2 regions of the Curtobacterium sp. MCSS17_007 genome follow, and region 2 is predicted to be linked to the other one. Evidence: predicted binding sites of a transcription regulator. Region 2 holds the regulator's gene; the other holds the start of a gene.
The links. The regulator HrcA, encoded in region 2, represses chaperone genes, less so after heat shock. The targets are predictions, from matches to a motif close to TTNGCACTCGNNNNNNNCGAGTGCNAA.

Region 1: groES (co-chaperone GroES) is a predicted target of HrcA. The motif match lies at 9,572-9,598, and genes of this name have one in related genera.

What each region holds. Positions count from the first base shown of each region.
Region 1 is NZ_CP126257.1:3,039,643-3,054,487, reverse strand. Features, by position in the region: gene DEJ22_RS14465 (glutathione peroxidase) at 1-64, opposite strand, end outside; gene glmS (glutamine--fructose-6-phosphate transaminase (isomerizing)) at 135-1,982, shown strand; gene DEJ22_RS14455 (holo-ACP synthase) at 1,989-2,363, shown strand; gene alr (alanine racemase) at 2,360-3,463, shown strand; gene alr (alanine racemase) at 3,460-4,620, shown strand; gene tsaE (tRNA (adenosine(37)-N6)-threonylcarbamoyltransferase complex ATPase subunit type 1 TsaE) at 4,617-5,129, shown strand; gene tsaB (tRNA (adenosine(37)-N6)-threonylcarbamoyltransferase complex dimerization subunit type 1 TsaB) at 5,212-5,835, shown strand; gene rimI (ribosomal protein S18-alanine N-acetyltransferase) at 5,832-6,377, shown strand; gene tsaD (tRNA (adenosine(37)-N6)-threonylcarbamoyltransferase complex transferase subunit TsaD) at 6,364-7,419, shown strand; gene DEJ22_RS14420 (DUF4190 domain-containing protein) at 7,511-8,227, shown strand; gene DEJ22_RS14415 (class I SAM-dependent methyltransferase) at 8,330-9,532, opposite strand; gene groES (co-chaperone GroES) at 9,692-9,988, shown strand; gene rarD (EamA family transporter RarD) at 10,148-11,110, shown strand; gene DEJ22_RS14400 (ABC transporter substrate-binding protein) at 11,211-12,545, opposite strand; gene DEJ22_RS14395 (SDR family oxidoreductase) at 12,880-13,698, shown strand; gene guaB (IMP dehydrogenase) at 13,892-14,845, opposite strand, start outside.
Region 2 is NZ_CP126257.1:1,345,230-1,360,074, forward strand. Features, by position in the region: gene DEJ22_RS06330 (ComEC/Rec2 family competence protein) at 1-2,000, shown strand, start outside; gene holA (DNA polymerase III subunit delta) at 1,900-2,883, shown strand; gene rpsT (30S ribosomal protein S20) at 3,020-3,280, opposite strand; gene DEJ22_RS06345 (pyridoxal phosphate-dependent aminotransferase) at 3,538-4,704, shown strand; gene lepA (translation elongation factor 4) at 4,935-6,782, shown strand; gene DEJ22_RS06355 (DUF1990 domain-containing protein) at 6,874-7,521, shown strand; gene DEJ22_RS06360 (HAD family hydrolase) at 7,581-8,273, opposite strand; gene hemW (radical SAM family heme chaperone HemW) at 8,302-9,537, shown strand; gene DEJ22_RS06370 (DUF4870 domain-containing protein) at 9,554-9,997, opposite strand; gene hrcA (heat-inducible transcriptional repressor HrcA) at 10,106-11,128, shown strand; gene dnaJ (molecular chaperone DnaJ) at 11,240-12,352, shown strand; gene DEJ22_RS06385 (16S rRNA (uracil(1498)-N(3))-methyltransferase) at 12,352-13,122, shown strand; gene DEJ22_RS06390 (histidine triad nucleotide-binding protein) at 13,229-13,585, shown strand; gene DEJ22_RS06395 (PhoH family protein) at 13,680-14,741, shown strand; gene ybeY (rRNA maturation RNase YbeY) at 14,738-14,845, shown strand, end outside.

The DNA.
Region 1 (14,845 bases), 1.6 Mb from region 2:
ACTGCCTGAAGGTGGTTCGCTCCCCGTGCAGCGTGGTGATCTCGATGTCGTCGAAGTGTCCCATGACCCGAACGCTATCCCCACTCCTGCGAGCATGCAGGGTTGCTCTCCAGCCAGACCGTAGGATCGGACCCATGTGTGGAATCGTGGGCTACGTCGGCAGCAAGAGCAGCCAGGAGGTCCTCCTCGGTGGTCTCCGTCGTCTCGAGTACCGCGGCTACGACTCGGCGGGCATCGCCGTCGTCGACCGCCCGGGCGACCTCGTCTCCGCGAAGAAGGCGGGCAAGCTCCAGGCCCTCGTCGACGCGCTCGAGGCCCAGCCCATCGCGGACGGCAGCACCGGTATCGGGCACACCCGCTGGGCGACGCACGGCGGCCCGACCGACGGCAACGCGCACCCGCACCTGGCCGACGGCGGCAAGCTCGCCCTCATCCACAACGGCATCATCGAGAACTTCTCCGAGCTGAAGCAGGAACTGCTCGCCGACGGTGTCGAGTTCGCCAGCGAGACCGACTCCGAGGTCGCCGCGCACCTGGTCGGCCGAGCCTTCCGTGAGACCGGTGACCTGACCGCCGCCATGCAGCAGGTCGTGCAGCGGCTCGAGGGCGCGTTCACGCTCCTCGTCGTGCACGCCGACCAGCCGGGCGTCGTCGTCGGTGCCCGCCGCAACTCCCCGCTCGTCGTCGGTCTCGGTGACGGCGAGAACTTCATGGGCTCCGACGTGGCCGCGTTCGTCGCGTACACGCAGCGTGCCCTCGCCATCGGGCAGGACGAGATCGCCACGATCCGCCCCGACGGCGTCGACGTCGTCCACTTCGACGGCACCCCGGCCGAGCCGACCGAGTTCGAGGTCAACTGGGACGCCTCGGCCGCCGACAAGGGCGGCTGGTCCTCCTTCATGGCGAAGGAGATCAGCGAGGAGCCCGAGGCCGTCGCCAAGACGATCCTCGGCCGCGTGCACGACGGCGCGGTCACGCTCACGGACCTCGACCCGATCGCGGACCGGCTGCAGCAGGTCGACCGGGTCATCGTCATCGCCTGCGGCACCGCTGCCTACGCCGGCATCCTCGGCAAGTACGCCATCGAGCAGTGGGCCCGCGTCCCCGTCGAGGTCGAGCTCGCCCACGAGTTCCGCTACCGCGACCCCGTGTTGAACGACCGCACGCTCGTCGTCTCGATCAGCCAGTCCGGCGAGACCATGGACACGCTCATGGCGGTCAAGTACGCCCGCGAGCAGGGCGCGCAGGTGCTTTCGATCTGCAACACGCAGGGCGCCACGATCCCGCGGGAGTCCGACGCGGTGATCTACACGCACGCCGGTCCCGAGGTCGCCGTCGCGTCGACGAAGGCGTTCATCGCGCAGGGTGTCGCCCTGTACCTGCTCGGGCTCCACCTCGCGACGCTCAAGGGCACGCTGACGTCGGAGCAGATCGCCGAGCAGGTCGCCGAGCTCGAGGGCCTCGCGCCGAAGCTCCAGCAGACCATCGACGACGCGTCCGGTATCAAGGACCTGGCGCGCTGGATGGCGGACACCCGGAGCGTGCTGTTCCTCGGCCGCCACGTCGGGTACCCGATCGCGCTCGAGGGTGCGCTCAAGCTCAAGGAGCTCGCGTACATCCACGCCGAGGGCTTCGCCGCCGGTGAGCTCAAGCACGGTCCGATCGCCCTGATCGAGCCGGGCCAGATCGTCTTCGTCATCGTCCCGTCGCCGCGCGACCCGCGCTCGCTGCACCCGAAGGTCGTCTCGAACATCCAGGAGATCCGCGCGCGCGGGGCACGGGTCATCGCGATCGCGGAAGAGGGCGACGCCGCGGTGCTGCCCTTCGCGGACGAGGTCCTGCGCATCCCGCTGGCGACCCCGCTGTTCGAGCCGCTGCTGGCCGTCGCGCCGCTGCACATGTTCGGCATGGAGCTCGCGGCGGCCAAGGGTCTCGACGTCGACCAGCCGCGCAACCTCGCGAAGTCGGTCACCGTCGAGTAGTCGGTCGTGATCATCGGCATCGGGGTCGACGTCGTCGACACGGAGCGGTTCCGGGGTGTGCTCGAGCGCACCCCGGCGCTCCGGGCGCGGCTGTTCACCCCTGCCGAACAGCTGCGGGACGGCGAGCCGCGGCCGGTGTCGTCGCTCGCGGCCCGGTTCGCGGCGAAGGAGGCCCTCATCAAGGCGTTCGGTTCGAGCGCCGGGTTGAGCTGGCAGGAGCTCGAGGTCGTCGCGGACGACCAACGGAACCCGTCGCTCACCCTGCACGAGGGTGCCCGGCGTGTGGCCGCGGACCGCGGTGTGACGGACGTCCACCTGTCGCTGTCGCACGACGGCGGGATCGCGACGGCGTTCGTCGTCATCGAAGGGAAGCAATCGTGAGTGCGTTCACCGGGATCACCGTGGACCGCGAAGCGTTGATCGCGAACTACGCGACCGTGTCCGAGCGGGTGTCGCCGGCCGGGGTCATCGCGGTCGTCAAGGCCAACGGCTACGGGCACGGTGCGGCGGACGCCGCGCGGGCGTTCGTCGATGCCGGGGCCGAGTGGCTCGGGGTCGCCGACGTGGACGAGGGCATCGCGCTCCGCAGGGCCGGCATCGACGAGGGGGTCCGGATCCTCGCGTGGTTGCACGCCCCGGACGAGGACTTCCGCCGTGCAGCGCAGTACGACATCACCCCGGCGGTCTCGAGCGTGTCCCAGCTCGCCGCCGCAGCCGACTCCGAGGTGCCCGCGGTCCACGTCTGCGTCGACACCGGCCTGAGCCGGAACGGCGCCGTCGAGTCCGAGTGGGCCGAGCTCTTCGCGACGGCCGGGCGCATCGTCCGCTCGGGCGGTCGCACCCGCGTCGAGGGGCTCATGTCGCACCTGTCGAACGCCTCGCGCGCCGACGACCTCGACCAGGACGCCGCGCTCGGACGCGCGCTCGACGGCCTCGCGGCGCAGGGGATCGTGCCGGACGTCGTGCACCTCGCCGCGAGTGCCGCGAGCATGGCCGTCCCGGAGACCCGCCACGACGCCGCCCGGGTCGGTCTCGCGCTGTACGGGCTCAGCCCGTTCGCCGACCGCACCTCGGCCGACCTCGGACTGCGGCCCGCGATGCGGGTGACGGCCGCGGTGCTCCGGACCGTGCCGGTGGCGGCGGGCGAGGGCGTGAGCTACGGCTACACCTGGCGTGCCGAGACGGACACACGCCTCGCGGTGATCGGGCTCGGGTACGCCGACGGCTTCGACCGCGACCTCGGCAACCGGGTCTCGGTGCGGATCGGTGACCGGCGGTTCCCGGTCGTGGGACGCGTGGCGATGAACGCCATGCACATCGACATCGGCGACGCCGACGTCCGGGTGGGCGACGAGGTCGTGCTCTGGGGCGACCCGTCCGACGGCGACCCCGCGGTCGAGGACTGGGCGGCGGCGATCGGCACCATCAACTACGAGGTGGTCGCCAGGGTCGGCCGCAGCGTGGAACGGAGGACGACGTGAACGCGCCGCTGCGCCGGGCCCGGATCGACCTCGACGCCTACCGGTCGAACCTCGACCTCGTGCGCGAGTGGATGCGCCCGGTCGAGGTCATGGCGATCATGAAGGCCGACGCCTACGGGCACGGTCTCGAGCCGATCGCGCTCGCCGCGGTCGACGCCGGCGTCCGCTGGATCGGCGTGCTGACCGTGCCGGCGGCCCTGCGCCTCCGCTCGATCGGCGTCGGCGAGGACGTCCACCTGTTCACCTGGCAGCACGACCCGGCGCTCGACTTCCGTGACGCGATCGACTCCGCGGTCGACCTCGGCGTCTCGAACGTGGCCGAGCTGCAGCGGGTCGTCGATGCCGTCGACCAGCGCCCCGCACGGGTCCACCTCGGCGTCGACTCCGGGTTGCACCGCGACGGTGCGACCGCGGACGCCTGGCCGGAGCTGGTCGCGCTCGCGGTCGAGGCACAGCGCGCCGGGCGGATCGAGGTCGTCGCCGCGTACACGCACCTCGCCGAGTCCTCCGACGACGACGACAGCGCCGCGGTGGCCGTCTTCGACCGTGCCGTCGAGACCGCGGAGGACCTGGGGCTCGACCTGCCGATGGAGCACGTCGCCGCATCGCTCGCCGGGCTCGAGCGCAAGGAGTTCCGCAAGGACATGGTGCGGATGGGCGCGAACCTGTTCGGCATCCCCGGCGCGGACGGGGTCTCCGCCGCCGACCTCGGGCTCGAGCCGGTGATGACGCTGACCGCCTCGGTCGCGAAGACGAAGCGCGTGCCGGTCGACACCGGGGTCTCCTACGACTACACGTACCGCACGGCCTCGGAGACGACGCTCGCGCTCGTGCCCGTCGGCTACGCGGACGGTGTACCGCGCCTGGCGCAGGGCCGCATCGAGGTCACCATCGCCGGCAAGCGGTACCCGATCGCCGGCCGTGTCGCGATGGACCAGTTCCTGGTCGACGTCGGCGACGACGAGGTCCGCGTCGGCGATCCGGTCGTGCTGTTCGGCACCGGGGAGCACGGCGAGATGACCGTGCTCGAGTGGGGCGAGGCGCTCGGGACCATCGGCGAGGAGATCACCTGCCGGATCGGCGCCCGTGTCCCGCGGGAGGTCGTCGGGCACGACGTCGAGGGCCGCGTCGGCGCGTACCTGCGGGAGCAGCCGTGACCGACGCCCGCGTGCTGCTCGACACGACGGTGTCGACCACCGACGAGATGGGCGCACTCGGTGCCCGGCTCGCGGGTGTCCTGCGTGCCGGTGACCTCGTCGTGCTGACCGGCCCGCTCGGTGCCGGCAAGACGACGCTGACACGTGGCCTCGGCGCCGCGCTCGGTGCTCGCGGGCAGGTCTCGAGCCCGACGTTCGTGCTCGCCCGCACCCACCCGACGACGGCCGGGCCGGACCTGGTGCACGTCGACGCGTACCGGTTGAGCGACCCCGTGGAGCTCGACGACCTCGACCTCGACTGGGACACCTCGATCGTGGTGGTCGAGTGGGGCCGGGGCTTCGTCGAGGGCATCTCCGACGACGTGCTCGACGTCGAGATCGTCCGGGCGACGGGAGCCGACGCGACCGACCCCGGCGCCGACGGCCTCGACCCCGACGACGTACCGGACGAGCCCCGCAGGGTGGTCGTCACCGCCACCGGGACTCGTTGGTCCGACGTCACGCTCTGACCGTCCGCTGCCCGACGTCCGGCGGGACACCACCGGACAGGACGCTCTCCGAGCCCGGTGCGATCGCGCCTACGATGGACGGGTGCTCCTCGCCATCGACACGTCCGCCGGTACCGCCGTCGCCGTCGTCGACCCGGCGACCGGCCGCGCCGTCGCCGAGCGCAGCACCGACGACTCGCGTCGCCACGCCGAGGTCGTCGGTCCGTTCCTCGCCGAGGTGCTCGCCGAGGCCGGCATCACCGGCGCCGACGTCACCGGCGTGGTCGCCGGCATGGGCCCCGGCCCGTTCACCGGCTTGCGCGTGGGCATCGCCGCCGCCCGCACCTTCGCGGCCGCGCGCGGCGTCCCGTTCCTGCCGCTCGTGAGCCACGACGGGATCGCGGCGGACCTGGAGCAGCGACCGGTGGTCGTCCTGACGGACGCCCGCCGCCGCGAGGTCTACTGGAGCGCGTACGACGAGACCGGCGCGCGGGTGGCGGGCCCGGGACTCGCGAAGCCGGCCGACGTGGACGAGGCGATCCGTGCCTCCCGTCCGGAGGCATCCGCATGGGAGCGCGTGACGGTCGCGACCGTCCCGGCCGGGAGGCTCGGGGCGCTCGCCGCGGACCGGCTCGCCTCCGGCGCACCCTTCGCCGACGACACCCCGCTCTACCTGCGCGACCCCGACGTGACGATGCCGGGGGCCCCGAAGCGGGTCGTCCGGTGAGCGGCCTGCCCGACGGCCTGCGGCTGCGGCGAGCGGTGCCGCAGGACCTCGACGACATCATGTGGCTCGAGCACGTGTCCTTCCCGACCGACGCGTGGTCGGCGTCGCAGATGGCGGGGGAGCTGTACTCGCCGCACGGGTACTACGTCGTCGTGGAGACGACGGACGACGGTGCGCCGACCGTCGTCGGGTACGCCGGACTCTCGTCGCTCGCGGGCAACCCGGTCGCCGACGTGCAGACCATCGCCGTCGCCGCCGACCAGCGCGGGAACGGCATCGGCAAGGTGCTCTTCGGCGAGCTCCTCGACGAGGCCCGACGTCGGGGCGTGCACGAGGTGTTCCTCGAGGTGCGCGCCGACAACCCGGTGGCGCAGGCGATGTACGTCGCGTTCGGGTTCGAGCGGATCGCCGTGCGGCCCCGCTACTACCAGCCGGACGGCGTCGACGCGTGGGTGATGCGGACGGAGCTCGACGCCCTCGACGCCGGGCCCCGGACCGGACCCGGCCCCATCGGACAGGAGACCCTCGATGACCGCAGCTGAACCCCTCGTGCTCGGCATCGAGACGAGCTGTGACGAGACGGGCGTCGGCATCGTCCGCGGCACCACGCTGCTGGCCAACGTCATCGCGTCGAGCATGGACGAGCACGCCCGCTACGGCGGCGTCGTGCCCGAGGTCGCCGCGCGGGCACACCTCGAGGCCATGACCCCGACGCTGCACGAGGCCCTCGACCGTGCGGGGGTCACCCTCGACGAACTCGACGCCGTCGCCGTGACCGCCGGGCCCGGGCTGGCGGGCGCGCTCATGGTCGGGGTCGGAGCGGCGAAGGCCCTGGCGGTCGCCACCGGCAAGCCCCTGTACGGCGTGAACCACCTGGTCGGGCACGTCGGCGCGGACGTCCTGCGTGCCGACGGCAGCGCGATCGAGCTGCCGACCGTGGCGCTGCTCGTGTCCGGTGGCCACACGTCGCTGCTGCTCGTGCGCGACCTGGTCGGCGACGTCGAGCTGCTCGGCGAGACGATCGACGACGCCGCGGGCGAGGCGTTCGACAAGGTCGCGCGGTTGCTCGGCCTGCCGTACCCGGGCGGCCCGCAGATCGACCGGGCCGCCGCGGACGGCGACCCGACGGCGATCCGGTTCCCCCGCGGGCTGACGCTGCCGAAGGACATGGCGCAGCACCGCTACGACTTCTCGTTCTCCGGGCTGAAGACCGCGGTCGCCCGGTGGGTCGAGAAGTGTCGCGACGAGGGCCGCGAGGTCCCGGTCGCCGACGTCGCCGCATCGTTCCGTGAGGCCGTCGTCGACGTGCTGCTCACCAAGGCGCTCGCCGCGTGCCGGGACACCGGCGTCGACCGGCTGCTGCTCGGTGGCGGGGTGGTCGCGAACGCGCGGCTCCGGGCCGTCGCCGAGGAACGCTGCGCCGCCGCCGGGGTGGCCCTGCGCATCCCGCCGTTCGACCTCTGCACCGACAACGGCGCCATGATCGCCGCCGTCGGGGCACGGCTCGTCGCCGAGGGGCGCGCGCCGAGCGACCTCGGGATCGCGGCCGACTCCACGCTGCCGGTCACGACCGTCCAGGTCTGACACCGCGGGGCGCCTGAACCCGCTGCGGGTCGCTGTGGGAGGATGCTCAGCAGGCACCGACCGACCGACCGGGTGCCGGGAGGGGTGGACGGTGTCCGATCAGAACCAGTGGCCGAAGCCGGGCGGGTCCGACGGCGCAGCCGACGGGCAGCAGCACGACGGGCAGTCGCGCGACGAGCAGCCGCACGGTGGGCAGCCGTCGCAGGGCACCCCGTACGGGCAGGCCGCGCAGGGTGGCTCGTACGGGCAGCAGCCGCAGGGCACCCCGAACGCACAGCCGTCGCAGGGCAGCCCGTACGCACAGTCGTCGCAGGGCAGCCCGTACGGACAGCCGTCGCAGGGCGGCCCCTCCGCGCAGCCGGGCCAGGGCGCTCCGTACGGTCAGCAGCAGGGCAACCCGTACGCCGCCAGCGGTCCCCAGCACAACCCGTACGCGCCGCAGCAGGGGCACAACCCCTACGCCACCCCGTACGCCACGGGCGGGTACCAGCCCTACGCGCAGCGTCCGAAGACGAACACCCTGGCGATCCTGTCGATCGTCTTCGCCTTCGCCGGCATCATCATCTGGCCGATCGTCATCCTCACGAGCCCGGCCGGCGCGATCATGGGGCACATCGCCCTCGGCAAGATCAAGCAGAGCGGCGAGGGAGGGCGCGGGCTGGCCCTCGCGGGTGTCATCGGCGGATGGGTCATGACCGGTCTCTGGATCCTCATCGTGGGACTCGTCGTGATCCTCGGCATCGCAGCGGGCAGCTCCGGCGGCTACTCCGACCCGTACGACTACGACCCGGGCGCCTTCATCGGCTGACCAATCGGCGACAGCGACAGGACCCCGCGGACAATCCGCGGGGTCCTGTCGTCCGTCCGGAGGAGTCGCGGGGACCGCGCGGACGGTTGCGCGCCCCGATCGCTAGCCGGCCAGCTCGGTGAGCCGCTCGCACAGGACCGCGGTGTGCCGTCCCTCCAGACGGGTGAGCACGAGCGTGACCGATCGCCGCCCCCGTAGCCGCAGCCGCTTCCGGAACTGCGCCGGGTCGACGTCGACCCCGCGCTTCTTGATCTCCACCGTGCCGACGTCCTCCGCCGCCAGGCGGGCCGCGAGCTGCTTGACGTCGAGCGGCATGGTGTCGAGCACCCGGAACCCCTGCGCGAACGGTGTCGTCAGCGCGCGGTCGGACGTGACGTACGCGATCCCCTCGGACAGCATGCGCCCGTCCATCGAGCGCACCAGGTCACCGATGAGGCGGGCGCGGATGACGGCCCCGTCGGGCTCGTAGAGGTACGCGCCGATCGGCCCGACCTCGACGTCCTCGGCGTCGGCCGCCCCGGTCAGCTCGGCGATCCCGTGCGCGCCGATGACCGTCGCCGCGCGACGGACCCCCTCGCGGGCGAGCGGTCCGGACCACAGGACGAGCTCGACGACCTCGCGGTCGACGGACACCCACTGGGCCTCGAGCGTGTCCGGGATGAGGTCGCGGTCGATGCCGGGCCCGAGCTTCACGCCCGTCGGGGTCGTCGTCGCCGCGGCGAACACCGTGTCGAGCGAGGGCGACCAGTCGTCCGGGTCCGCCAGGCGCTTCGTGTTCGCGTGCCCGGCCGTCCGCCGTGCCGGGTCCATCCACACGCCGTCGACGCGGGACAGGTCGAACGTCGCCGCGTCGCCGAGCTCCACGCGGGCGTTCGGCCAGAGCGCGAGGTTGTGCGTCGCGACCGCCGCGGTCACCTCGTCGCGGTCGACGGCGGTCACGTCGAGGTCGAGTGCGGCCATCGCCATGGCGTCGCCTCCGATCCCGCAGCCGAGGTCGGCGACCCGTCGGAGCCCCGCTGCCGCGAAGCGTCCGGCGTGCTGCGCGGCGACCTGCAGCCGGGTGGCCTGCTCGAGCCCGGCCTCGGTGAAGAGCATCCGCGCGGCGAAGTCCCCGAACTTCGCGCGGGCCTTCTGCCGCAGCTTCGCCTGGGTGAGCACGGCGGCGACGAGCCCGGGATCGTGGCCCTCGGAGCGCAGCCGGGAGACCACCCGGACGATCTCGCCCCCGTCCGAGACGCCGGGGGTACGGTCGAGCAGGGCCATCCCCTCGGGGGTCAGCAACTGGGCGAGGTCGGCGGCTTCCACCCGACGATCCTCCCAGGTCGCCGTGGACCCCGACACGTGCTGGCACTCGGATTGACCGAGTGCCAGACTGTCCCTAGAGTTGGCGTTGGCACTCTCCTGTGCGTAGTGCCAACCGGTTCCCATCTGTACCGAGTCAGTACCGAGAAAGAAGAGGTCACCGTGGCCGTCACCATCAAGCCGCTCGAGGATCGCATCGTCATCCGCCAGGTCGAGGCGGAGCAGACCACCGCTTCCGGTCTCGTCATCCCGGACACCGCGAAGGAAAAGCCCCAGGAGGGCGAGGTCGTCGCCGTGGGCCCGGGTCGCATCGACGACAACGGCAACCGCGTCCCGCTCGACGTCGCCGTCGGCGACAAGGTCATCTACTCGAAGTACGGCGGCACCGAGGTGAAGTACTCCGGTGAGGACCTGCTCGTCCTCTCGGCGCGCGACGTCCTCGCGGTCATCGAGCACTGAGACCAGTACTCCTCGACGAACGCCCCGTCCGGCCCGCAGCCGGCGGGGCGTTCGTGCGTCCGGGGTCCGCGACGGCACCGGTCACTCGTTCGGCGCGTGGGTCGGCCTGGAGGCTCGGTGCCCGCCCGCAGCGTCGGCCCGGGTTCCTAGGATGGTTCCGTGACTGAACCGACGCCGGCCCGTCCGGCACGCAGCGAGGCTTCCGTCGGCGTCGTGCAGGCGATCGTTGCGTACGGGCTCTGGGGCCTCATGCCCCTGCTCTTCGCGGCGATGGCCCCCGCCGGCGCGTTCGAGATCGTCGCCTGGCGGATCGTCTTCGGCCTGGTCTTCTGCGCGGTGGCGATCCTCGTCACGCGCTCCTGGCTCCGCACCCGTTCCCTCATCGCCCAGCGCCGGGTGATGCTCGTGATGGGGCTCGCGGCCGTGCTCATCCTGGTGAACTGGACCGTGTACGTCGCCGCCACGACGACGGGCCACACGGTCGAGGCCGCGCTCGGCTACTTCATCAACCCGCTCGTCACGATCGCGCTCGGCGTCGTCGTGCTCCGCGAGCGGCTCCGGGCGGCGCAGTGGGCGGCGGTCGGCATCAGCGTCGTCGCGGTCGTGGTCATCGCGGTCGGCTACGGGCAGGTGCCGTGGATCTCGCTCGCCCTGGCGTTCTCGTTCGGCCTGTACGGGCTCGTGAAGAAGCGCGTCGGCGGCACCGTGGACGCGCTGAGCGGGCTCACGATCGAGACCGTCTGGCTGCTGCCGATCGCCGTCGGGGCACTCGTCGTGCTCGGGGTCACGGGCCTCGGCGGCGGGGTGACCTTCACGAGCGAGGGGTGGCCGCACGCCCTGGTCACCGTGCTCACCGGGCCCGCGACCGCCGTCCCGCTGCTGCTCTTCGCGTCGTCGGCCCGGCGGGTGTCGCTGTCGACGCTCGGGCTGACCCAGTACCTGGCGCCGGTGATGCAGCTGCTCGTCGGGGTCGTCGTGCAGCACGAGGCGATGCCGCCCGCGCGGTGGGTCGGGTTCGGGATCGTCTGGGTCGCGCTCGTGGTCCTGACGGTCGACAGCTTCGCCGCGTCCCGTGCCGCGCGGCGTCGGACGCTCCCGTCCACGGCAGCCGAGCCGGCCTGACGAGGGCGGGCCGCGCCTCCCGTCCGGCTCGCCGACTGGTACGCGAAAGCGACAGTCCCCCACCGAAGTTCGGCGGGGGACTGTCGCTTTCGCGGAGGTGTTACTTCGAGACCGAGCCCTGGATGGCGCTCTGGTACGCGGGCTTGTTGTCGCCGTCGAACTTGTAGATGCCGATGTAGGCGCTCGACGGGTCGTTCTTGCTGTCGAACGGACCGATGCCGGACGGGCCGGTGTACTGGATGTCCTCACCCTTGTCGAGCAGGTCCTTGCACGCCTTGAACGTCTCGCACTTGGTGCCGCCGTCCGCACCGGACACCGCGGCCATGTTGGCCTGGATGGTGCCCGAGTCGGTGCCCTTGCCCTTCACCGCGGCCAGCGCGGCGAGGGTCGTGGCATCGTAGGACTCCGCCGCGTACGAGTAGTCGGCGAGCTCCTTGCCCGACGACTGCTTGTAGAAGTCGGACAGGCGCTGCTTCAGCTCGTCCTTCGGGCTCGCACCGGGGATGGTGCCCTGCGCGCCCTCGAGCGTGCCCGGGTCGAAGTCCTTCGAGTAGTCCGCGGTGTTGCCGTCGGACATGTAGATCTTCGACATGTCGGCGTTCTGCGACTTGAGCTCGGGGATGATCGACTTCGTCTCGTCGAAGGCGAGCACCACGATGGCGTCCGGCTTCGCCGCGAGGGCAGCCGTCACCTCGGACGAGAACGTCGTCTGTCCGGGCGGGAACTCCTGGCCCTTGCCCTTGCCGCCGTAGACGACCTGGCCGCCCGAGTCCTCGATCGCCTTCTGCACGGTGTCGCGGAGACCCGTGCCGTAGGTGTCGTTGAATACCAGGAACGCGACCTTGGCGTTGCCGTCACCCGTGACGAGCTGACCGAGGGCCGAACCCTGCACCGAGTCCGGCGGAGCGGTCCGGAAGTAGTGCGAGGAGTAGCCGGACAGGTCGGTCGCGGTGTTCGCCGGCGAGATCTGCACGATGCAGTTGCTCGTCAGCTGGTCGATGACGTTCAGCGTGACGCTGGACGACTCGGCGCCGATCACGACCGGCACCTTGGCGTTGACGAGCTTCGTCGCGGCCGAGCTCGACACGGTCATGTCGTTGCTGTCACCCGAGTCGGTCGCGGGGTCGATGCTGACGTCCTTGTCGAGCACGCCACCGGCCGAGTTGATGTCCTCGACCGCGAGGCCGACGCCGGACTCGGCGGGCGGGTTGAGGTACGACAGCGTGCCCGTGAGCGGGAGGATCGTGCCGATCTTCAGCGCGTCGGTGCCCGGGGTGTCGGGGGCCTTGCAGCTCGCCGCCGGGTCCTTCTTCGCGCCGCCGGCGGAGGCGGAGGAGGTGGATTCGGCGCTGCCGCTGGTGGAACACGCGGCGAGGAGGAGCGCTGCCGCTCCCGCCACTGCCAGTGCCGTGGTGGCACGGGTGGTTCTGGTCATCCGTGGAGCCCTTTCTCTGCGCGGAGGCCCAACCGCATCGGGTCGAGCGCGGTCTCCTCCACGTGGGTTGCCGAGAAAACTAGGGCCGAAGTGTTTCGCCTGTGTGTCCGAGATCGGCACCTGGACGTTTCGTTACACACCCGTGACGAAACTGAGGGGGCGCACGGGAACCCCTGATGAGGAGTCCGTCCGGACGGTCGTCGGGCTCGCCGGGACTCGCACAGGCGGACCGTGAGGGGCTGGAGCGCTCCCGCGTGGTGCTCGTCCAGGCCGTTCTGTGCAGGGGGCGCGGACCCGGGGGAGCGCAGCGGCAGCCGCGCGTACGGTCCGGCTCATGAGCGAAGAAGCTTCCACGACCACGTTCCGTCCGACCCGCGCGATCGTCACCGGGGCCGAGTCCGGCATCGGCAAGGCCACCGCGGTGGCGCTCGCCGCCGCGGGGATGGACGTCGGCATCACCTACCTGTCCGAGCCCGAGCGTGCGGAGGAGACGGCCGCCGAGATCCGGCAGGCCGGGCGGCAGGCCTTCGTCGAGCAGATCGACGTGACGCAGCTCGACCAGGCCGGCGCCGTGATCGACCGGCTCGTCGGACAGCTCGGCGGCGTCGACGTGATCGTCGCGGATGCCGGCACGGGCGACAACGCACCGTTCCTCGACATCACGCTCGACCAGTGGCGCCACACGGTCGCGACCGACCTCGACGGAGCGTTCGTCACCCTCCAGGCGGCTGCGCGGCACATGGTGCGGCAGGGCACCGGTGGACGGATCATCGGCATCACCAGCGTCCACGAGCACCAGCCCCGGTACGGGTCGAGCGCGTACGACGCGGCGAAGCACGGACTCGGCGGACTGCTCAAGACGGTCGCGATCGAGCTCGCGGAGCACGGCATCACCGCCAACGCCGTGGCGCCGGGGGAGATCGCGACCCGCATGACCGGAGCCGAGGACGAGGACCCGCACACGATCTCCCGCCCGGGGGTGCCCCTCGGCCGACCGGGCAACGCGTGGGAGATCGCCGCGGCGGTGGCGTTCCTGGCCTCACCCGCGTCGTCGTACATCACCGGGGTGTCCCTGCCCGTCGACGGCGGGATGCTCCAGATGGGCCCGCACGGCGGCAGCCACATCACGTCCGACGACTGGCGGAGCGCCTAGGCCGCGGGCGGCGGCTTTCGCTGCCGAGTCGCCGCCGCCGTCGCCGTCGGCCCGAGACGCCGCCGTCGGCTCGAGACGCCCCGAAAGCGGCGAGACGCCCCCGAAGCTTCGAGACGCCGCCGGATTCGGCGGTCTCGACGCAACGGAGGCGTCTCGCGGACGGGGCGTGCGGAAGGCGCGGAGACCGGGCGGGTCAGCCGCGGTAGTTCGGCGCCTCGACGACCATCTTGATGTCGTGCGGGTGCGACTCCTTCAGCCCGGCCGCGGTGATGCGGACGAACTTGCCGCGGGCCTTGAGCTCCGGGACCGTGCGGCCACCGACGTAGAACATCGACTGCCGCAGCCCGCCGACGAGCTGGTACACGGCGTTCGCGACCGAGCCGCGGTAGGGCACCTGGCCCTCGATGCCCTCGGGGATGAGCTTCTCGTCCGAGGGGACGTCGGCCTGGAAGTAGCGGTCCTTCGAGTAGGAGGTCTTCTCGCCACGGGTCTGCAGTGCGCCGAGGGAGCCCATCCCGCGGTACGCCTTGTACTGCTTCCCGCCGACGAAGACCAGGTCGCCCGGGGACTCGTCGGTGCCCGCGAGGAGGGACCCGAGCATGACGGTGTCCGCACCGGCGACCAGGGCCTTCGCGATGTCGCCCGAGTACTGCAGGCCGCCGTCGGCGATGACGGGCACACCGGCCTCACGCGCGGCGAGCGATGCCTCGTACACGGCGGTCACCTGCGGGACGCCGACACCGGCGACGACGCGCGTGGTGCAGATCGACCCCGGGCCGACACCGACCTTGACGGCGTCCACACCGGCGTCGACGAGCGCCTGCGCACCCTGGCGGGTGGCGACGTTGCCGCCGATGACGTCGATGCCGGCGAACGACGGGTCTGCCTTGAGGCGGCGGACCATGTCGAGCACGCCCTCGCTCTCGCCGTTCGCGGTGTCGACGACGAGCACGTCGACGCCCGCGTCGCGCAGGGCCTCGGCACGCTGCCAGGCGTCGCCGAAGAAGCCGATGGCGGCGCCGACGCGCAGGCGGCCCTCGTCGTCCTTCGTGGCGTCCGGGTACTTCTCGCTCTTGTCGAAGTCCTTGACGGTGATGAGCCCGCGGAGCTTGCCGTCGGCGTCGACCAGTGGGAGCTTCTCGATCTT
Region 2 (14,845 bases):
TGCTCGCAGCGACCGACCGGGCCCGGCAGGCGTTCGTCGCGGCGACCGACGGCCTGCCGGAACCGGGCGGAGCACTCCTCCGCGGGCTCGCGATCGGGGACCGCAGCGGGCTCGACCCGGCGACCGCGGCAGCGATGGAGACGACCGCGCTGACCCACCTGACCGCGGTGTCCGGCTCGAACTGCGCGGTCGTCGTCGCACTCGTGGTGGCGGTGGGGCGGGGGATCGGCCTGCCCAGGTCGCTCCGCGCGGTCGGGGCCGTCGGCTTCCTCGTCGCCTTCGTGGTGCTCGTGCGGCCGGACCCCTCGATCCTCCGCGCGGCCGTCATGGCGGTCGTCGTCCTGCTCGTCCGGCTCTCCGGGCGGCCGCTGCGCGGTGTGCCGCTCCTGGCGCTCACGGTGCTCGGCATGCTCGTCGCCGACCCCTGGTACGCGCGGACCCCCGCGTTCGCGCTGTCGGTGCTCGCGACGGCCGGCATCCTCGGCCTGGCGCCGAGGCTCACCGAGGTGCTCGGACGGCGTCTGTGGAAGCCGGTCGCGGCGGCCGTGGCGCTGCCGGTCGCCGCGCAGCTCGCGTGCTGGCCGGTCACGGTCGTCCTGGCGCCGACGGTGCCCACCTACGCGGTCCCGGCGAACCTGCTGACCGAACCGCTCGCTCCGGTGGTCACCGTCACCGGGCTCGCCGCGTGCCTGCTCGCCCCCGTCTGGCCGTGGGGAGCCGCGGTGGTGGCCCAGGTCGCCTGGGCACCCGCGGCGGCGATCGGTGCCGTTGCACACGGAGCGGCAGCCCTGCCCGGGGCGTCGCTGGGCTGGCCCGCCGGTGCGGGTGGCGCTGCGGCGGCCACCGTGGTCAGCGGCGCGCTGGGTGGGGCCGTGCTCGCGCCGGAGCGCCTCCGCGTGCGGTGGCTCGTGGTCTCGGGCGCCGTCCTGGTGCTGGGACTCGGCGCCGTCGCCGTCCCGCGGATGGTCGTCCGCGGCACGGTCCCGACCGACTGGTCCGTCGCCGCGTGCGACGTCGGGCAGGGCGACGCGGTCCTCGTCCGCGACGGCTCCGGTCCGGTCGCGCTAGTCGACACCGGGGACGACGAGGAACTGCTCCTGCGCTGCCTCGACCTGCTCGACGTGGACCGGATCGACCTGCTCGTGCTCACGCACTTCGATCGCGACCACGTCGGCGCCGTGGGCGCGGTGGTCGACCGCACCGCCCGAGCGCTCGTCGGACCCGTCGGCCGTGCCGAGGACGACCGGGTGGTCGCGAGCCTCGAACGGGCGGGCGTCGAGGTGCGGGCCGCCGACGACGGGACCTCCGGCACGCTGGGCATGCTGCGCTGGCGGGTGGTCTGGCCGCGCGCCGAGGCGTCGGACGCGGGCAACGACGCCAGCGTGGTCCTCGAGACCGCGGCCGGCCCCTCGTGCGGCACGTGCGTGACGGGCGTGTTCCTGGGTGACCTCGGAGCGCGTGCACAGCGCCGCTTGCGCCCGCTCGTCGAGTCGCACCCGGACGTCGTCAAGGTCGCGCACCACGGCTCCGCCGACCAGGACCCGGCGCTCTACCGACAGCTCGCGGCGCCCGTCGGGTTGATCGGGGTCGGCGCCGACAACACCTACGGGCACCCGACGGCGTCGGCGCTCGCGATGCTGCGGGCCGCCGGCACGACGGCGTTCCGGACGGACATGCAGGGCACGATCGTCGTCTCCCGGGGACCCCAGGGTGCGGTGCACGTGTGGACCGAGCGCACGTCGCCGGATGCGTCCTCGGCGGCTCCGTCGTCGGGTGCACCGTCACCGACGGGACCGTCGGCGGCGGCCCGTAGGATCGGTGCAGGCCCGGACCCGCTCGACCCGGTGCCGACGGAAGGAACGCATGCCCGCCAAGAAGTCCACGCGCGCCGCCGCCAAGATCGACCAGGTCCCCTGGTCCGGCGTCCGTCCCGCACCCGTCGTGCTCGTCACCGGTCCGGAGCAGTTCCTCGCGGAGCGCGCCAGCAGCGTCCTCCGTGACCTGCTCGTGGGCGAGGACCCCGCGCTCGAGGTCCACGACCTCGAGGCGGACCAGTACGCACCCGGGCTCCTCGCGACGCTCGCGAGCCCGTCGCTCTTCGGCGAGCCGCGCCTCGTCCGGGTGACGAACGTCGAGAAGTGCACCGACGCCTTCATCACCGAGACCATCTCGTACCTGCAGGCGCCGGCGGACGACGTCACGCTCGTGCTGCGGCACGGCGGCGGCATGCGGGGAAAGAAGCTCCTCGACACGATCCGCAGCGGGGTCGGCGGCGGGGTCGAGGTGCAGTGCGACGAGCTGAAGCGCGACACCGACAAGATCGACTTCGTGAACGCGGAGTTCCGCGCGGCCCGTCGGAAGATCGCACCGTCCGCGGTCCGCACCCTGGTCGCGGCGTTCTCGGACGACCTGGCCGAGCTCGCAGCGGCGTGCCGGCAGCTGCTCGCGGACGAGGCCGAGGAGATCACCGACCGCGTCGTCGACAAGTACTACGGCGGTCGCGTGGAGACGAACGCGTTCAAGGTCGCCGACATCGCCCTCGCGGGACGGTCGGCGCCGGCGATCGTCGAACTGCGGCACGCACTGGCGACGGGCGAGGCCCCGGTGCCGATCGTCGCCGCCTTCGCGAGCAAGATCCGCACGATGGCGAAGGTCAGCGCCTTCCGCGGCCCCAGCGGTCAGGCGGCGTCCGCACTCGGCATGGCGCCCTGGCAGGTGCAACGGGCGCAGCGCGACGTCGCGGGGTGGACCGAGGCGGGGCTGGCGAACGCGATCACGAGCATCGCCGCAGCGGACACCGCGGTGAAGGGCGGCTCGCGCGACGCGCACTACGCACTCGAGGTGATGGTCCGCACCATCGCCCGACGCGGAGAGGACCGCTGAGGCGGGTCGCGCCTCCCGGCGGTTCGACGCGAGCGCCGCGCGGGTCGATGCCGTACGCGCGTGCTCCGGCTGTGCGCCCCGGAACGACGAGAGCCCCGCACCAGCGGTGCGGGGCTCTCGTGGAGGTGTCAGACGCTCAGAGCGCGGAGACCTTCTTGGCGATGGCCGACTTGCGGTTCGCCGCCTGGTTCTTGTGGATGACGCCCTTGCTGACGGCCTTGTCGAGCTTCTTCGACGCGAGGGCGAGGGCCGCGGTGGCCTTGTCCTTGTCGCCGGTGGCAACGGCCTCGTTCGTGTGACGGATGACCGTCTTGAGCTCCGAGCGGTAGGCCTTGTTGCGCTCCTGGGCCTTGAGGTTCGTCTTGATGCGCTTCATCTGCGACTTGATGTTCGCCATGCGTGTTGCTCCTTGTTCGTCTGCTACGGGTGGTCGCGACCTCTGGGTAGAGGGGCCCTCGGTCGCATCGCGTTCCACCCGTGGGCGGGGAACGCGGAAGCCAGCCACCGACTCTACCAGCACGAGCCCGCACCGACAACGCAGCGCAACGCCGTGGCGCCGCACCGTGACAGCCGGTGCACGGTGACCGCCGGACGCACCGCGGCGCCCGGGCGCCCCGAAACCGCCCCGCAACACGGAGCGGCTACCGTGACGACGTGCCCTCCCTCGCCCCGCGCATCGACACCGTCCCCACCTCCGGCATACGCCGCGTGTACGAGCAGGCAGCCCTGCTGCAGTCGGACGGCACCGACGTCGCGATGCTCGTGATCGGTGAGCCCGACGTGCCCGTCGCTCCGCACATCGGGGAAGCCGCGCGCCGGGCCTGGACCGAGGACCGGACCGACTACACGCCCAACGGCGGGATCGCCCCGCTCCGCACGGCGCTCCGCGACAAGCTCCGCCGTGAGAACCGCATCGACGTCGACCTCGAGCAGGTCTGGGTGACGGTGGGTGCGACGCAGGCGCTCTTCCAGGCGATGACGCTCGTGCTGAGCCCCGGCGACGAGGTCCTCGTGCCGGACCCCGGCTACACGACCTTCACGATGAACGCGCACATCATCGGCGCGACCCCGGTGCCGTACCGGCTCGAGCCGCAGCACGACTTCGAGCCCGACCTCGAGGCGGTCGAGGCGAGCATCACGGAGCGCACCCGCGCGATCGTCGTGAACTCGCCCTCGAACCCGCTGGGCTCCGTCTTCGGGGAGGACACCCTCCGCGCCCTGCTCGCCCTCGCGAAGCGGCACGACCTCTGGATCATCAGCGACGAGGTCTACGAGTACTTCACGCACGGCAGCCGCCACGTCAGCATCGCCTCGCTCGACGAGGACGACCGCGTCTTCACCGCCTTCTCACTGAGCAAGACCTACGCCATGACCGGGGTCCGGGTCGGGTACCTCGTGACGCCGAAGGGCCTCGGCCCGACGATGCGCACGGTCCAGGAGGCGATGATCAGCTGCGTCGCGGAGCCGGACCAGTGGGCCGCCCTCGCGGCGGTCGTCGGGGACCACCAGGCGGTGCAGGACGCCCGGGAGCACTACCGCGTGAACCTCGCCGTGGCGAAGGAGGTCCTCGACGCCGCCGGCATCCGGTACCTCGACCCGCGTGGTGCCTTCTACCTGTGGGTGGACGTCTCCCACGCGACCGGCGGTGACGTCGCCGAGTGGGCCCTCGCCCTCCTGCACCGCGAGCACGTTGCGGTCGCGCCGGGCAGCGCGTTCGGTCGGTCCGGCGAGGGCTGGATCCGCGTCTGCCTCGCGGCCACACCGGAGGACCTCCGCCGTGGCCTCGGCGCGCTGCCGGCGCCCGTCGCTGCGTCCGTCTGACGGACGCGGCCTGCGCCGGCGGCGGGGCCGACGTGTCACCCGCGGCCCGGAGGCCCGGACCGGACCGGACCGGCCCGGACCGGAGGCACGGTGCCGGCCCGACTCGCGCCCCCCGTCCGTCCTGCACGCGAGGTGCGCGACCGTACCGTCTCCACAGGTCGGCGCGCGGTGCGCGCCGCCGACGCCCGGGCGTGGGACAATCGTTCGACCGTCCCGACCCCTGAGGAACCGTGAGCCCACAAGCATCCGCGCCGCTCGAGCCCGCCGCGACCCCGGCCGAGGCGATCCGCAACTTCTGCATCATCGCGCACATCGACCACGGCAAGTCCACGCTGGCCGACCGCATGCTGCAGATCACCGGCATCGTCGAGGAGCGGGCGATGCGCGCGCAGTACCTCGACCGCATGGACATCGAGCGCGAGCGCGGCATCACGATCAAGTCGCAGGCCGTCCGCATGCCGTGGGAGCTCGACGGGAAGACCTTCGCGCTGAACATGATCGACACCCCCGGTCACGTGGACTTCTCGTACGAGGTGTCGCGGTCCCTCGCGGCGTGCGAGGGCGCGATCCTGCTCGTCGACGCGGCACAGGGCATCGAGGCCCAGACGCTCGCCAACCTGTACCTGGCACTCGAGAACGACCTCGAGATCATCCCGGTCCTCAACAAGATCGACCTGCCGGCGGCCGACCCGGACAAGTACGCGGCCGAGCTCGCGCAGCTGATCGGCGGCAAGCCGGAGGACGTGCTCCGGGTGTCCGGCAAGACCGGGGTCGGCGTCCCCGAGCTGCTCGACCGGGTCGTCGGTACGGTCCCCGCCCCGGTCGGCACCGTGGACGCCGAGCCCCGCGCGATGATCTTCGACTCCGTGTACGACAGCTACCGCGGTGTGGTCACCTACGTGCGCATGATCGACGGCACGATCAAGCCGCGCGAGAAGATCCAGATGATGTCGACGCGCACCACGCACGAGATCCTCGAGATCGGCGTCTCCAGCCCCGAGCCGAAGCCGACGAAGGGGCTCTCCGTCGGCGAGGTCGGCTACCTGATCACCGGCGTGAAGGACGTGCGGCAGTCCAAGGTCGGCGACACCGTCACGAGCGCGCAGCGCCCCGCGACCGAGGCGCTGCCGGGCTACACCGACCCGAAGCCGATGGTCTTCTCCGGGCTGTACCCGATCGACGGTTCGGACTACCCGGACCTGCGCGAGGCGCTCGACAAGCTCAAGCTGTCCGACGCGGCCCTGGTCTACGAGCCCGAGACCTCCGTCGCGCTCGGCTTCGGCTTCCGCTGTGGCTTCCTCGGCCTGCTGCACCTCGAGATCATCACCGAGCGGCTCTCGCGCGAGTTCGGCCTCGACCTCATCACGACGGCGCCCAGCGTCGTCTACGAGGTCACGAACGAGGACAACTCGGTCACCGAGGTCACCAACCCGTCCGAGTTCCCCGGCGGTCGCATCGTCGAGGTCCGTGAGCCGATGGTCCGCGCGGCCATCCTCGCGCCGAAGGACTACGTCGGCGCGATCATGGAGCTCTGCCAGTCGCGTCGCGGCTCCCTGCTCGGCATGGAGTACCTGGGCGAGGACCGCGTCGAGATCCGCTACGAGATGCCGCTCGGCGAGATCGTCTTCGACTTCTTCGACCAGCTGAAGAGCAAGACGCAGGGCTACGCGTCGCTCGACTACGAGCCCACCGGCGACCAGGCGGCGGACCTCGTCAAGGTCGACATCCTGCTGCAGGGCGAGCAGGTCGACGCGTTCAGCGCGATCGTGCACCGCGACAAGGCCTACGCGTACGGCACGCTCATGACCGAGCGGCTGCGCAAGCTCATCCCGCGCCAGCAGTTCGAGGTACCGATCCAGGCCGCCATCGGTGCACGCATCATCGCGCGCGAGAGCATCCGCGCCATGCGCAAGGACGTCCTGGCGAAGTGCTACGGCGGTGACATCACCCGCAAGCGCAAGCTCCTCGAGAAGCAGAAGGAGGGCAAGAAGCGCATGAAGATGGTCGGCCGGGTCGAGGTCCCGCAGGAAGCCTTCATCGCCGCCCTCTCGGGGGACGTCGAGGAGAAGAAGAAGTAGCAGCAACGCCCCGCCCCGTGCGGGGCGTCGCCGCTCGTCCGCGATCGGCGCTCGGCACGGCGCGGTCGGTGTCGCCGGTACGATGGGCGGCATGAGTTCCCGCGGCAGCTACCGGACCGCCCTGACCTACGGCGCCGTCGGTGCCACGCAGGCGGCGGACCTCATGACGTACCCGCCGGAGGGCTTCACCCCGGCGGAGTCCCGGGCACGGATCGGTCACGGCGACGCGCGCTTCGAGACCGCGGTCACGCAGGCCCTGACGTGGCAGATCCAGGAGCGCAGCGGTGTCCGCGTGCACGTCGAGGACCAGCCCGACGACGACGAGGTCCGCTACAACCCGGTGACGTTCGACGAGCACGGCGTCCCGGTCGCGCCCGCCTCGATCGGCACGCCCCGTGTCGAGAAGTTCGCCGCCGACGGTACGCCGTTGCTGACGGCGGGCACGACGGCGACGCTCGAGATGCACGCCTTCGGGCAGACGGTCCACGCGCCGGTCCGCGTCGTGTCGATCATCGACGAGGCCGACCGCAAGGGCTTCGCCTACGGCACGCTCGAGGGGCACCCGCTCTCGGGCGAGGAGTCGTTCGTGGTCGAGCGGACGAGCGACGGATCGGTCTGGTTGCAGGTCCGGCAGTTCTCGCAGCCAGCGTCTCGCAAGTGGGCGCTCGTGGCACCGCTCCTGCGGCGGCAGCAGCGCGTGATGGCGGCCAAGTACCTGGCGGCGCTCCGCGGCGACTGACCGGGCACGGCCGCAGCGAGGTCCCGGAAGAACGCGGCCGGACGCCGGAGCCGCAGCGCTCAGCGCAGGGGCTGCAGTGCGGCGATCGTCTCCTCGAGCACACCGGCGTCCTGGAGACAGTCCCGCGCGACGCACACCGCGCTCGTGCCGCGCAGCGCGTCGACGTCGTAGACCCCGGTCGCGACGGCCGCGAACGGGATGCCCACGGCGTCGGCCGCCTCGCCGTCCCGCGGAGTGTCCCCGACGATGACGGCGCGGGTGCCGGCCAGTGCCGCAGCGGCCCGCGACGTGACCCCGGTGCGCTCGACCTCCTCGTCACCGAAGTACGAGTGCTCCCAGTCGAAGGCGTCGACGTCGAACCCGGCTCCGGCGAGCTTGACCCGTGCCCGGTGCGCCGAGTTCCCGGTGAGCAGGCCGTTCCGCCACCCGAGCTCGGCGAACCGGCGCACCAGCGCGATCGCGCCCGGTGCGGGGGAGCGGCGCTCACCGCGGCCGTACCGCTCGTCGGTCAGGTCGCGCAGGTGACGGCTCACGGTGGGGATGAGGGCGTCGTCGAGGTCGTGCGCGCGAACGTGCTCGGCGATGAGCCCGGCGTCGGTGCGGCCGTGCTGGTGCCCGACCATCAGCACGAGGTCACGGCCGACGGCGCGCTCGAGCGCCAGGTGGTAGAGGTTGCCCGGCGACGCGGCGTTCAACACGAGGGTGCCGTCGATGTCCCACAGCACCGTGGTGGGGACGGTGTGGTGCTCCATGCCTCCATCATGGCCGACAATGGAGTCCATGCCGAGTGCTCTCCCGCTCGCCGACCCCGCACCCGCGGACGGCCTCCTCACCCCCGGTCCCGGCGCCGGCGACGTCCCCTTCGGGGTCTACGTGCACGTGCCCTTCTGCCGGGTGCGCTGCGGCTACTGCGACTTCAACACGTACACGGCGTCGGAGCTGCGTGGCGTGCGGCGCGACGACTACGCCGGGCACGCCGTGCAGGAGATCCGCTGGGCGGCGGAGGTGCTCGAGCGCTCAGGGGTCCCGCGCCGTCCCGTCTCGACGGTGTTCTTCGGCGGGGGCACGCCGACCATGCTGCCGGCCGACGACCTCGTGATGATCCTCCGCGCGATCGACGACACCTGGGGGATCGTCCCCGGGGCCGAGGTCACGACCGAGGCCAACCCGGACTCCGTCGACGCCGAGTCGATCGCGACCCTGCAGCGCGGCGGCTTCACGCGCATGAGCTACGGGATGCAGTCGGCGGTGCCGCACGTCCTCGCCACCCTCGACCGGACGCACGACCCCGAGCGCGTGCCGTTGGTGGTCGACCTGGCGAAGCAGCAGGGTCTCGACGTCAGCCTGGACCTCATCTACTCGACCCCGGGGGAGTCGCTCGCCGACTGGCGCACCTCGCTCGACGCCGCACTGGCCTGTGCACCGGACCACGTCTCCGCGTACTCGCTCATCGTCGAGGAGGGCACGGCGATGGGTCGGATGGTCGCGCGCGGTGAGCTGCCGGCCCCGGACGACGACCTGGCCGCGGACATGTACGAGCTCGCCGACCGGACCCTCGCCGACGCCGGGTACTCCTGGTACGAGGTGTCGAACTGGGCTCGCACCGACGGGGCGGACGGCCCCGCGACCCACGCGAGCCGGCACAACCTGTCCTACTGGAAGGGCCACGACTGGTGGGGCGTCGGCCCGGGCGCGCACTCGGCGGTCGCCGGCACCCGCTGGTGGAACGTCAAGCACCCGGCCGCGTACGCGAACCGGGTGCTGTCGGGGGATTCGCCGGCCGCCGGGCGCGAGACCCTGGACGCGGACACGCGGTACGTCGAGCGCGTGCTCCTCGCGGCGCGGGTCCGCGGCGAGCTCGCCACCGCGGAACTCGGCAAGGAGGCCCGTGGCCGTGTCGCCGGTCTCATCGCCCGAGGGCTCGTGGACGGATCGGCCGCGGTGCGGGGGCGGATCGAGCTGACGCTGCAGGGCCGGCTGCTCGCGGACGCGGTCGTCCGCGAGCTGCTCGACTGACCTCCGCCCGAGCGGCCTACTGCTTGATGAACTCGATCGTGAGCGGGTAGCGGTAGAAGTCGCCGCGGTTCGCCGCGATCGCCGCGATGATCGCGAACACGATCACGAGCACCCCGATGATCGGGAGCAGCACGAACCCGATCAGGACGATGGTGAGCAGGCCCGCCACCAGGTAGGCGATCGCCATCGTGATGTGGAAGTTCAGTGCCTGGCGGGTGTGCTCCTTGACGAACTGCCCGCGGTCGCGCAGCACCAGGTAGGCGATGACCGGCACGACGAGGCTGAAGAAGATGCCGCCGATGTGGGTCAGCGTGGCCCAGAGACGTTGGTCCTCCGGGGACATCGGCTGGGGCGGCGTGTAACCGGCCGGGTACTGCGGTCCCTGCGGGTTCCGGGGTCCTCCCGGCTGCTGGCCGTAGGGGCCGTCCTGCGGGCCGCCTTGTTGCTGTCCGTAGCTCATGCGGTGAGCGTACCGGGAGGGGCCGCTCCGGTGCCGGACGGTCGGTGGTCGGGCGTAGGATCAGCAGTCGACACGTCCGAGTGCCAGCATCGAACGGAAGGGGTCCGGATGGTCAGCGAACGCTCCCTCGAGGTCCTCAAGGCGATCGTGCGGGACTACGTCGCCTCACGCGAGCCCGTCGGCTCGAAGACCATCGTTGAGCGCCACGCTTTCGGGGTGAGCGCTGCGACGATCCGCAACGACATGGCGCAGCTCGAGGACGAGCAGCTCATCGCGGCACCGCACACGTCCTCCGGTCGGGTGCCGACGGACAAGGGGTACCGCGTCTTCGTCGACCACCTCGCCGCCGCCCGGCCGCTGTCGAGCGCGCAGCGGCACGCGATCGAGACCTTCCTCGGGGCGCCGAACGACCTCGACGAGGTCCTCGGGCGCACGGTCCGCCTGCTCAGCCAGCTCACGAACCAGGTCGCGCTCGTGCAGTACCCGTCGATGGTGCGCGCCCGCGTGCAGCACGTCGAGCTGGTCCGGCTCGGTGACACCCGGCTCATGGTCGTCCTCATCACCGACACCGCCCGCGTCGAGCAGCGGGTCGTCGAGACGGACGTCCCCCTGGGAGAGGACGCGCTCACGGAGCTGCGCGCCGTCGTGAACGGTGCGAGCGTCGGGCTCCTGCTGCAGGACGTCCCGCGGGCCCTCCGCGCGGTGCCGCAGCAGCTGCGTCCTGACGCGCAGACGCTCGGCGGCGTCGTCGTCGCGACGCTCATCGAGCAGGTCGCCGCCAACCGACAGGACCGTCTGGTGATGGCCGGCGCGGCGAACCTGGCGAAGAGTGAGCGGGACTTCTCCGGCGGTCTGTTCCCCGTGCTCGAGGCGATCGAGGAACAGGTGACCCTGCTCCGGTTGTTCGGCGAGATGCAGGTCGACGACGTGGCCGTCGCCGCGAGCATCGGCGTGGAGAACGCCGAGTACGGTCTCGACGCGACGAGCATCGTCGCCGGCGGGTACCTCGCCGGCGGGGGAGCGGTCGCCCGTCTGGGCGTCCTCGGCCCGACCCGCATGGACTACGGCACGAACATGGCCGCCGTGCGGGCCGTCGCTCGGTACCTGTCCAAGCTGCTGGGTGAACATTGACCGGGCCGCACGCCCGGCGCGAGCGGCACCGCGGACGTGGTCCGTGCCTCCAGACCGACCCGCGGCGACCGCCGCGATCCACCGACCGAACCGAAACCGACTGAGGGATACGTGGCAGACCACTACGACGTCCTCGGCGTCCAGCCGGACGCCTCCGATGCCGACATCAAGAAGGCCTACCGACGCCTGGCGCGCGAGCTGCACCCGGACGTCAACCCGAGCCCCGACGCAGCCGAGCGCTTCAAGGACGTCACGCACGCGTACGACGTGCTGAGCGACCCGGAGCAGCGGCGCCGGTACGACGCCGGACCGCAGGCCGACAGTCCCTTCGGCGGCGGTGCGGGCGGCTTCAGTGACATCTTCGACGCCTTCTTCGGTGGCGGTGGTGGCGGCGGACGCGGCAACGGTCCGCGGAGCCGAGCCGAGCGTGGGCAGGACGCCCTGCTCCGCATCGAGGTCGACCTGGACGAGGTCGTCTTCGGCACCCACAAGGACGTCGAGGTCGACACCGCCGTCGTCTGCGAGACCTGCAACGGGTCCTGCTGCGCACCCGGCACGAGCCCGCGCACCTGCGACATCTGCGGCGGCTCCGGCCACATCCAGCGCCAGGTCCGCTCGCTGCTCGGCAACGTCGTCACCAGCGCCCCTTGCGGCACGTGCCGCGGCTACGGCACCGTCATCCCGAACCCGTGCCCGACCTGCCAGGGGCAGGGTCGCGTCCGCGCCCGGCGGACGATCCCCGTCGACGTCCCCGCGGGCGTCGAGACCGGCCTCCGCCTGCAGATGCCGGGCCAGGGCGAGGTCGGCCCGGCCGGCGGTCCCTCCGGTGACCTGTACCTCGAGGTGAAGGTGCGGCACCACGACGTCTTCAGCCGCGACGGCGACGACCTGCTCGCGACGCTCGAGGTCCAGATGACCGACGCGATCCTCGGTACCCAGACGACGATCGACGGCCTCGACGGTCCGGTCGAGCTCGAGATCCGACCGGGTGTGCAGAGCGCCGACGTCCTGGTCATCAAGGACCGCGGCGTCACGAAGCTCCGCGGCAACGGCCGCGGCGACCTCCGGGTCGGGGTGCAGGTCGTGACCCCGACGAAGCTCTCGCACAAGGAGCGCCAGCTCGTCGAGCAGCTCGCCAAGTCGCACAAGGCGGGCGGGCCGCAGCTCGCACGCTTCCAGCAGGGCATGTTCGGCAAGCTCCGCGACCGGTTCTTCAACTTCTGATGGCATCGCTGTACCTCGTCGGCCCCGGCGCCCTCGACGGCGTCGGGACCGGTGACGCGGTCTCGCTCGACGGCGCGGAGGGCCGCCACGCCGTGTCGGTGGCGCGGGTCCGCGTCGGCGAGACGCTGCGCCTCTCCGACGGTCGGGGCACGGTCGTCTCCGGCCCGGTCGCGTCGACCGGCAAGGACACGCTGACCCTGACGGTCGACGACGTCGCCGTCGAGGCGGAGCCGCGTCCCGCGCTCGTGCTCGTGCAGGCCCTCGCGAAGGGTGGTCGTGACGAGATGGCGGTGCAGGCGGCCACCGAGATCGGGGTCGACCGCATCGTCCCGTGGTCGGCCGCGCGGAGCGTCTCGCGGTGGGACGGCGCGAAGGTCGAGAAGGGTCGCGCTCGGTGGGCCGCGATCGCGCAGGAGGCGGCGAAGCAGGCCGTCCGCTCGCGCGTGCCGTCCGTGCAGGCGCCGGTGACGACGGCGCAGCTCGCCGCCGGTGCCGGCACCGGGGGTACGGCAGTCGACCGGGAGGCGCGGCGCGCGCTGGTCGTGCTGGACCCGGTCGGACCGGTGCGGCTCTCCGCCTGGGAACCGCCGGCAGACGTCGAGGAGATCGTCCTGGTGGTCGGGCCCGAGGGCGGCATCGACGGCTCGGAGTTCGACCGGCTCGAGGCGGCCGGTGCCGTCCGGGTACGGCTCGGGGACACCGTGCTCCGCACCTCGACCGCTGGTCCCGCGGCGCTGGCGGTCCTGCAGACCCGCCTGGGCCGCTGGTAGTGCCGGGAGGCGTGACCGCGGCGCTGGTGGACACGGTGCGCGGTGCGGTTCCGCTGCGGGCGGACCACACCGGTCCCGCGTCGGTCCCGGGTCCTACGATGGACGCATGAGCAGCAGCGAGCCGAGCGTCTTCTCGAAGATCATCGCCCGTGAGATCCCCGCGACGGTCGTCGCCGAGGACGACCGGGTGATCGCCATCGAGGACATCGCGCCCAAGGCGCCGGTGCACGTGCTCGTGATCCCCAAGACCGAGCAGTACCGGGACGTCACCGAGCTCGCAGCGGGCGACCCCGACCTGCTCGCCCACGTGGTCGCCACCGCCCGTCGCATCGCCGACGAGCGGGCCGACGGCCAGTTCCGTCTCGTCTTCAACACCGGCGAAGCCGCCGGTCAGACCGTGTTCCACGTGCACGCGCACGTCCTCGCAGGTGAACTGCACGAAGGGAATCTCCTTGCCGGCTGACGAACCAGTCCACTCCGAACCCGTCCGTCCGACCGCCCGACCCGTGTCCGACCCGACGGACGTCACGGTCGACATCCAGGTCGACGGCATCGCGATGGTCCAGCTCCTGGGCCCGCAGGACCGCCTGCTCAAGACGGTCGAACGCCAGTACCCGACCGTCCGGGTGCTCGTCCGCGGCAACGAGGTGTCCCTGACCGGTGCGGAGCGCGACGTCGCCAGGGCACACGCACTCGTCGACGAGCTCGTCGGCATGGTGAAGCGCGGGCAGGACATCGGCCAGGCGGACATCCCGACCTCGGCGCGGATCCTCGACGAGGACCGCCGGCCGTCGGACACGTTCGGCACCCCGATCGTGTCGAGCCGCGGCAAGTCCGTGCGCCCGAAGACCGACGGGCAGCGCGCGTACGTCGACGCCATCGACCAGCACACCATCACCTTCGGCATCGGCCCCGCCGGTACCGGCAAGACCTACCTGGCGATGGCCAAGGCGGTCCAGGCGCTGCAGCGTCGCGAGGTCACCCGGATCATCCTCACGCGTCCGGCGGTCGAGGCGGGCGAGCGTCTGGGGTTCCTGCCCGGCACGCTCACCGACAAGATCGACCCGTACCTGCGCCCGCTGTACGACGCGCTCAACGAGATGATGGACCCCGAGCTCGTGCCGAAGCTGCTCGCGGCCGGCACGGTCGAGGTCGCGCCGCTGGCGTACATGCGCGGCCGGACGCTCAACGACTCCTTCGTGATCCTCGACGAGGCGCAGAACACCACGCCCGAGCAGATGAAGATGTTCCTGACGCGGCTCGGTTTCGGCTCGAAGATGGTCGTCACGGGCGACATCACCCAGGTCGACCTGCCCGGCAACCTGTCCGGCCTCCGGCTCGTGACGCGGATCCTCGGCGACGTCGAGGACATCCACTTCGCACGGCTCGGCAGCGAGGACGTCGTCCGTCACACGCTGGTCGGACGCATCGTCGACGCGTACACCGTCTACGACGAGGAACGACTCGCCGAGCAGGCCGGGCACCGCCCCGGGGGCCGGGGCACCGCGCCGGCCGGCAACCCCGCGGGCGCGAACCGCGCCGAGCGCCGCGGTCGTCCGCCGCAGGACCGCCAGCAGTCCCCGTACCCCCAGAACGACGCCCGAGGAGGCAACCGGTGAGCATCGAGCTCAACAACGAGTCGGGTGTCGAGGTCGACGAGCAGGCCGTGCAGCAGCTCGCCGCCTTCGCGCTCGACGCGCTGCACGTCCACGCGGACGCGGAG